One region of the Clostridium sp. 001 genome, then DNA from elsewhere that is predicted to be linked to it. Evidence: riboswitches for the same ligand, from Rfam matches in the RefSeq annotation. Region 1 holds a riboswitch; the other holds the start of a gene.
The links. Region 1 has a riboswitch for lysine ahead of B5S50_RS08700 (aspartate kinase). Riboswitches for the same ligand answer to the same signal wherever they lie in the genome.
Positions count from the first base shown of each region.

Region 2: it holds a riboswitch for lysine, as region 1 does, so the genes downstream of both, B5S50_RS00810 (amino acid permease) here and B5S50_RS08700 (aspartate kinase) in region 1, are expected to answer to the same signal.

Region 1 covers NZ_CP020473.1:1,903,102-1,907,762, reverse strand. Annotated here, with positions in the region: gene B5S50_RS08710 (UvrD-helicase domain-containing protein) at 1-1,442, shown strand, start outside; gene hydE ([FeFe] hydrogenase H-cluster radical SAM maturase HydE) at 1,512-2,549, shown strand; lysine riboswitch at 2,603-2,807, shown strand; gene B5S50_RS08700 (aspartate kinase) at 2,907-4,109, shown strand; gene lysA (diaminopimelate decarboxylase) at 4,217-4,661, shown strand, end outside.
Region 2 covers NZ_CP020473.1:169,545-174,205, reverse strand. Annotated here, with positions in the region: gene B5S50_RS00820 (bacteriohemerythrin) at 1-389, shown strand, start outside; gene B5S50_RS00815 (MutS family DNA mismatch repair protein) at 426-2,246, shown strand; lysine riboswitch at 2,358-2,534, shown strand; gene B5S50_RS00810 (amino acid permease) at 2,658-4,121, shown strand; gene B5S50_RS00805 (glycerophosphodiester phosphodiesterase family protein) at 4,371-4,661, shown strand, end outside.

The DNA.
Region 1 (4,661 bases):
GAGTAGCAGGAAGTGGAAAAACTACTATAGCACTGCATCGAGTAGCTTACTTATTATACAATTATAGAAAGGTTCTTCAAGGAAAGGTACTGATATTAGGTCCTAATAGCATATTTATAGATTATATCTCACTTGTACTTCCAAGTTTAGGAGAGGAAAAGGTTACTCAAACTACTTTTAGAGAATTTGCAGAGGATATGCTAAATGTGCCTTATATAATGGATTTTAAGGATTATATGGAAAAAGTATTAAGTCACCAAAAAGATTTTTCTGAAGAAATTAAGTATAAGGGTTCTTTACAATATGTTCAGGATATAGATAATTTTATTGGCATCTTGGAAAAAGACTGTTTTAAGATAGAGGATGTGTTTTTTTACGATAAACTTATAATATCTGGAGAAGACATAGATAAGATGCTTAATTATTATTTTAAAGATATGCCTCTGTTTAAGAGAAGTTCCAGGATAAAAAGAGTCATATATTCAAAAATAAGGGATGAAAGAAACAGGCTAATAATATCTATACAAAACGAGTATGAAAATAAGGTGAAGAGTCTAACGGAAAGTGAACTAAATGATTGTGGAAATGAGCTGGAGTATAAGAGACGAAATGATATAAGAGATGTAATAAAAGAAGTAATTAATATCAAAAAAAATAAGTTAATTTGGCTTAAAAACCCTGATGTAATTACATTATACAATGATTTTAATGGAAATAAACTGCTAATTTATGATGACTTAGCTCCTATTTTATATTTAAAAATAAAGCTGGAAGGGTTAAGATATAGAGATGAAGTAAGACATATAGTGATAGATGAAGCACAAGATTATTCCCCACTACAGTTTCGGGTTATTTATGAACTTACAAAGTGTAAATCTTTTACTATAGTAGGAGATACCAATCAGAAAATTATATTTTCAAAAGAGACACCTGCTGTAGAAAAATTGGAAAACATACTCCCAGATTTAGAGATAAAGCGTTTTTCATTAAATAAAAGCTATAGATCCACAAATGAAATAATTGATTATGCGAATAAATATCTAGAGGGGGATAAAACCGTACCCCTAGTTAGAAGTGGAAAAAAAGTTGTGGAAAAAAGGGTAGATAATTCCAAAGAACTTGTGGACAAAATACTCGATAATGTTGTAAAATTAAAAGAAAGAGGTTATGAAAGTATAGCCATAATTTGCAGGGATTTAAAAGACACGGAAGCTATAGGTAATTTAATAAAAGCAAAAATTCATATAAATGTGCTTGATAGAGAAGATATGATTTATTCCAGCGGTGAAGTTATACTTCCAAGTTATTTCGCAAAAGGTTTAGAATTTGACGCGGTTATAATGATAGACACCTGTGAAAAAGATGAAAATACATTAAAATATATAATGACTACAAGGGCACTGCATGAATTATATGTGTATAAGACTTCCTCGATTAATTAAAAGTTTACTGAGCTTCAGGTTTAAATCAATTATCCTGAAGCTCAGTGTTTTGTAAAGGAGATATGATCTATGGGGGATAAATTACTAGAATCAATTGAAAAAGCTGAATTGAATCATACACTTGATAAAAGTGAAATAGTTGAATTATTTAACAGTAACGAGCATAATGAAGAACTTTTTAAAGCGGCAGACAGAGTAAGAAAAAAATATGTGGGGGATGAAGTACATCTAAGAGGGCTGATAGAATTTTCTAATATATGCAAAAGAAATTGCATGTACTGCGGACTTAGACGTGATAATAAAAATATTAAAAGGTATAGAATAGAGCCGGATAAAATAATTGAATTAGCAAAAAAAGCAGTAGGATACGGCTACAAAACAGTTGTTTTGCAGTCTGGAGAAGACGATTACTATACTGTAGATAGGCTTAAATACATAATATCAAATATAAAAAAAATGGACATAGCTGTAACTCTCAGCATAGGTGAAAAGACTTTTGAAGAATATAAAGCTTTTAAAGAAGCTGGAGCAGATAGATATTTAATAAGAATAGAAACTACGGATCCGGAATTGTATGCAAAAATGGACCCCGGGATGAGTTATGAAAATAGAAAGCGCTGCTTGAAAGATCTTGGAAAGTTAGGGTATGAAGTTGGTACAGGATGCCTTATAGGTCTTCCTGGTCAAACTTTTGAGTCACTTGCAGAGGATATACTATTTTTTAAAGAAATAGACGCAGATATGGTAGGCGTAGGGCCTTTTATTCCAAATGCAGATACGCCTTTAAGAGATGAAAAAGGTGGAACGTTCATAAATGCTCTTAAAGTTATGGCTATAAGCAGACTGATTATGCCGGATATTAATCTTCCCGGTACAACAGCTATGGAAACTTTGAATCCAAGAGGCAGGACTATAGCTCTTCAGAGTGGAGCTAATGTAGTTATGCCAAATGTAACAGAAGGTGTGTATAGGAAACTTTATGCACTTTATCCAGGTAAAATTTGTACAGGTGATACTCCTGCCCAATGCAGGGATTGTATAACCGGTAAAATAATTACCATAGGAAGGGTTATATCTGGTTCTAAAGGATTTAGAGTAAAAAAATAGTTGAAATCATTAAATATTTGTGATAAACTTAGAACAATTTAATAAATTAGTTACCTTAGGGTAGAGGTGCTGTAACTATCAGTATTTATTTTTAGTCGGCGGACGTTGAAAAATAAAGAAAGGAGCTGCAGCCGAAAAAACTAGTTTGGCGAAACTGTTTTTGGCTTTGTACATAATATGTTCAAAGCTGTCATTGAAAAGGCATATTCATTTTATATGATTTAATGGATATACTTTTAGTGGAGAGCTACAAAGGTACACGACCATGCATATTTGTGCAGTATAGGTGTTGTGTCCCTTTACTGCACTATTTTTTTATAAGATTCATTGATAACAAACAATTTAGGGAGGAGTATTATGGCAATTATTGTTCAGAAATATGGAGGGAGTTCAGTAGGAACTCCAGAGAAGATAAAAAATGTAGCAAAGACGGTAGTTAGTAGGGTTGAAAATGGAGACAGTCTAGTAGTTGTAGTATCAGCTATGGGAGATACTACAGATGACTTAATAGCCCTTTCCAAAAAAATTACAGATACCCCAGATAAGAGAGAATTAGATGCACTTTTGTCTACTGGCGAAATGATGTCCTGTGCACTGCTTGCTATGGCTATCAAAGATTTAGGATGTGATGCTGTAAGTTATACAGCTTATCAAATTGGCATAAAAACTAGTGGACAATATGGCAAATCTCTTATATGTGATATAAATGGAGAAAAAATAAAGAAAAGTTTGGATGAAGGAAAAGTTGTAATTGCAGCAGGTTTCCAGGGTGTAAATGATAAAGGAGATATAACTACTCTAGGAAGAGGAGGGTCAGATACCTCAGCTGTTGCAATAGCTGTAAAACTAAAAGGAAGTTGTGAGATATATACAGATGTAGATGGCATATACAGTGTAGATCCTAGAAAATATAAAGACGCTAAAAAGCTAGATGAAATAGATTATGAGGAAATGCTTGAACTTTCAAGTTTAGGTGCTCAAGTTATGCATTCTAGATCCATAGAATTAGCTCAAAAGTATAATATACCTGTATATGTGGGATTAAGCAATAGTGATATAAAAGGAACAGTTATTAAGGGGGTAGATAGTATGAATTTAGAGAGTAAACCAGTAACAGGACTTGCAACAAGTGATGAAGATGCAGCAATAACGCTAACAAATATTGATAACGACATAAACATTATTTCCAATTTATTTGAGAAGATAGCAGAAAAGAGAGTAAATGTAGATATGATAAGCCAAACTGCACCTGTAAGTGGAAAGGTGAATATATCATTTACTGTACCAAAAGTTGATTTAAAAGATTGTCTTACCATTTTAAAAAACTATTTTAATGAAGAAACTAAAGTTGATATAGATGAAAACATTACTAAATTTTCAGTAGTTGGTATAGGAATGAAAACTACTTCCGGAGTAGTTGCAAAGATGCTTAAATTATTTAAAGAAAACAATATAGGTGTAAAGATGATAACTACATCTGAGATAAGAATTACTTGTGCTATAAAACAAGAAGATAAAATGAAAACTATAAACGTAGTAGCAAAAGAGTTTAATTTATAATTTTATTCGGGTAAAATTTATTAATAGTTATTATAAATCTTGACGTGTATTCGGAGTATGTTTATGAAATTAAAAGCATACTTAAAAACTTTTGGGAGGAAACCAGTGTGAAGATGATGGGTAGCATGGAAATCAGAAACAATGTTTTATACATTGGTGGGATGAGTACGGGGGAATTAGTAAAAGAATTTAAGACTCCTCTCTATGTAATGGATGAAGAATTAGTAAGGGATAGGTGCAGGAGATATTACAAATCTTTCGAGGCTGATAAAGCTAATAAGGTCACTTATGCGGGTAAAGCCTTTTTAACTTTGGCTATGTGTCAGATAATAAACAGTGAGGGATTGTATTTGGATGTAGTATCAGATGGAGAATTGTATACTGCACTAAAAAGCGGCTTTCCTATGGAAAAGGTCTATTTTCATGGAAATAATAAAACTTTAGATGAAATAGATATGGGAGTAAAACTGGGAGTAGGTAAGTTTGTAGTAGATAATTTCTATGAGATGGAAAAGATAAATTCTACAGCAAAGAAATATGGTAAAATACAAG
Region 2 (4,661 bases), 1.7 Mb from region 1:
TAGATGATGAGCACCAAAAGTTATTTGAAATAGGACAGTCCATATATGAGTTAGCTGTCAATGAAAATCATGTGGACTATTTTGGTGATATTTTAAATTTAATTGACGATTTAAAAGAGTATACTGTTTATCACTTTGAGGATGAAGAAAAGATTATGAAAATGTATGACTATCCAGGTTATTCGGAACAAAAACGAGTGCATGATAAATTTATAGAAAAAATAGAGAGCTTGGATTTAGATGAAATAGATGAAGATACACAAAAATCAATTTTGGATATTTTGGATTTTGTGTACAATTGGATATCAAGTCATATATTAGGCATGGATCTGAAGATAAAAGATTATTTTGATGAGTTAAAAGTAAGTAGGCTAAAAAATAGCAAATAAAAACATAGACGTAGTGAGAAAAGAGGAGAAATATACTTGAAGGAAATTGAAAAAATCTACTGCAGAAGAAAAAAACATTACGACCATCTTGTGAAAAGGCAAAGTTCTGCTGCAGTACGTATGAGTAGGTTACGTTTTTTAATATTTTTGCTAGGAATAATCTTTATAGTAGGTTTCTATATTAAAAACTATCACTATATGAGTTTAAGTATTTTCCTGGTTTCAGCTATATTGTTTGTACTTGCTGTAAGAATCCATGAAAAGTTAAAACAAAATACAGATTTTACAAAAAAACTAGTAAGAATAAATTGTAATTCGCTAAAAAGAATAGTTGGTGATTGGAAAGAATTTAACGAAAAAGGGGAAAGTTTTAAGGATGTAGAGCATAATTATTCCTGGGATCTTGATATATTTGGTGAAAACTCATTATTTCAATGTATTAATTGCTGTAATACTTATCTTGGAAAGGAAAACTTAAAAAATGTGCTGTCATCACCTTTAGGAAATTCTAAAGATATAGAAAAAAGACAAAGTGCAGTTTTGGAATTGTCCCATAAATTAAAGTGGAGACAGCATCTAGAGGCACAGAGTTCATCCATAGAAGATGATAGGGAGAGTGTTTCAAAGCTTAAAGAAATAGTTTCAACTGAGAATTCAATGTACAGAAATAAATACATTATAGGTGTATTTAAAATAATTCCTATTGTAACTATAATGCTTTTGCTTATGAGTTTTGTATTTCACTTTTTTAATAATTCTATAGGGTATGCAGCACTTGTAGTTCAAATAATTTTACTTTTACCAGGGGCTAAAAACAGATTTAGTACTTTAAACACGGTTTTCAATTTAAAAAGTAATATAAGATCTTATGAAAAAACCATATCCTTAATATGCAAAGAAGAATTTCAGTGTGATTACTTAAATGACTTAAAAAGTATGCTATTTAAAAAACAAAATGGAAAATTAAAAAATGCAGCAGAAGAAATATATAAACTAAAAAGGATATCAGAGAGCATATCTCAGCGCCAGAACATTGCCTATATAATACTTAATATATTTTTCCTTTGGGATTATCAGTGTATGTTTGCCTTTGAAAAGTGGAGGGAACAAAATGGCAGTGAGCTTTATGGATGGATTGAAACTGTTGGAAAATTTGAAATGTTGAGTAGTCTTGCAGTTATAGCATTTGACCATTCAAGTTGGACAATGCCTGAAATTTTGGATAAATCCTTAGTCTTAAAAGCAGATTCCATGGCACATCCTCTTTTAGGGGATAAGGCAGTTTGTAATAATCTAGATTTGGGCAAAAATTCTAAAGTAGCACTTATCACAGGATCAAATATGTCGGGGAAAAGTACTTTTTTAAGAACAGCAGGTATAAATTTAGTACTTGCTTATTCGGGGGCACCGGTTCGTGCAAAATCATTTTGTTGTTCTATAATGAGTATTTACACCTGTATGCGAATAAGTGACAATTTAGAAAAAAATATATCTTCTTTTTATGGAGAAATTTTGAGAATAAAATCTATTGTAGAAGCTGCTAATAGAGGAGAAAATATTTTTTTCTTATTAGATGAAATATTTAAAGGTACTAATTCTATAGATAGGCACACTGGAGCCAAGATACTTATAAATGAATTGATGGACTCTAATACCTGTGGTATGGTATCAACTCATGATTTGGAATTATGTGATATAGAGAATGAAAGTAATGAAAGAGTAAAAAATTATCATTTTAGAGAATATTATAAAGATAATAAAATACAGTTTGATTATAAATTGCATAGAGGTGCATCGAAAACGAGAAATGCTCTGTATCTTATGAAAATGGCAGGAATTAATGTACCTGACAATTAATCTGATATATTTTTTGCATATTCAATAATATTTTTACAAAATGTACTTTAGAGTATAAAATCTATTGACTAACTTAAAGTTTTAGTTCATAATATATTAATATAAGTGAATAACTGAGGTAGAGGTGCAGAATTTAAGAGTAGAGTTGAGGAGTTAAGCACTATGATACAGCTTGAAAGGAAATTTTGCCGAAGTTATTTAGCAAATGCTTTAATGCTAAGTAATTGGGTTTACATAAAATATATGTAAAACTGTCACAAGGTTAATTTGTGGAGAGCTATCATTCGTTATAGGATTAATATGTCTTTATATAACCTTGAGTGTACTCTCAAGGTTATTTTTATGATCACCTTATGTCCGTCTTAGTTATATCACTTATCGGAAATTAAAAACCGATAAGGGGGGAAAAAAATGCAGAGTGTTGCAGAACAAAAACAAGAGGGGACCTATGAACTTAAAAGAGGGCTTAAAGCCAGACATTTAAATATGATTGCTTTGGGTGGAGCTATAGGAACAGGGTTATTTTTAGCTCTAGGAGCTACGATTAAACAGGCAGGTCCTGGAGGAGCACTTGTGGCTTATGGCTGTATAGGAGTTATGGTTTATTTTTTAATGACAAGTTTAGGAGAAATGGCAACGTACATGCCTGATTCAGGTTCCTTTAGTACATATGCCACTAAGTTTGTAGATCCTGCACTGGGGTTTGCACTTGGATGGAACTATTGGTACAATTGGGCTATAACTGTTGCAACAGAAATGGTAGCAGGGGCCTTGATAATGAAATTTTGGTTTCCAGGTGTACCATCTATTATATGGAGTATATGTTTTTTAGTACTTATAGTTGGACTTAATTTATTGTCTGCAAAAGCTTATGGAGAATCAGAATTTTGGTTTGCAGGTATTAAGGTCTTTACAGTTATCGTATTCTTAATTGTAGGTGTGGCAACTATTTGTGGAATATTTAATGGAAAACCTGTAGGATTTAAAAACTTTACAGTAGGAGATGCACCTTTTGTAGGTGGTTTTAAATCTATATTTTTAGTTTTCTTAATTGCAGGATTTTCTTTTCAAGGTACAGAGCTTATAGGTATAGCAGCAGGAGAAAGTGAAAATCCAGAAAAAACTATACCAAAGGCAATTAATGCTGTATTTTGGAGAATAATATTATTTTATATAGGTACAATATTTGTAGTAGGAGCTCTTATACCTTATATGAATGCAGGAGTTGATACAAGTCCTTTTACGATGGTATTTCAAAAGGCAGGTATAGCAGGGGCAGCTTCTCTTATGAATGCAGTTGTTTTAACCTCAGTTCTATCTGCAGGAAATTCTGGAATGTATGCTTCAACAAGAATGTTATATTCTATGGCTAAAGAAAAAAATGCACCTGCATGTTTTGCAAAAGTTAATTCAAGGGGAGTACCAGTAAATTCACTTATACTTACTACTATAGTGGCATCTGCTTGTTTTTTAACTGGATTTTATGCAGAAACTACAGTGTATGTATGGCTGGTAGCAGCTTCAGGACTAGCAGGATTTGTAGCATGGGTTGGAATAGCACTTTGCCATTATCGCTTTAGAAAGGCATATGTTTTTCAAAAACGTGATTTTAGTAAATTAAAATATAAAGCTAAATTATTTCCACTGGGTCCGATTATAGCACTTGTACTTTGCATTGTGGTTATCTTGGGTCAAGGTATTACTTATTTTGGAGAAGCTAAAATAGATTGGGGTGGAGTTATTTCTTCATATATAGGACTGCCTTTATTCTTAGGTCTATGGATATGGTATAAAAAAAGGCATAGTACAAAAGTTATTAAATTAGAGGATGTAGATTTTAATAGTATTGAAAAAGAAGTAGAAAATATGAAGTAATATTTTGGCAAAAAGTTTCTAGGGAGTTTACTTTCCTAGGAACTTTTTTATGTTTTATAGATTAGACTATTATAGATAATTTATGGTAGAATTAGAAGAGCAATGATGAAAAAAATCATGTTCTTGTCTAGTATTGTATTTTTAAATTAAAATTAAATCTGCTAAAATATTTAGCTAAGCTTAAGGCTTTATCAATAAGGGGGGGGTAATAGTATTTATAAAAAGGTATTTACAAATGTTATCCTTATATTGTTTACTGCATTACTTTTAAAAGTTATGGCTGTAACTTTTTATTACAATACCAATTCTCTTTCTCTTAAATATTCGTCTAATATAAGAATTAATAAATTAAATGATATAAGTTACAAAAGAAAAGACAATATACCAAAAAAAGTTAATAATACTGTAATGCAAAATGAACCTATAGTAATAGCTCATCGTGGAGCAAATAGATTTGCTCCTGAAAATTCCATTCCTGCTATTGATATTGCAGGTAAAATGGGATATTGGGGAGTAGAATTAGATGTATGCTCTTCCTCC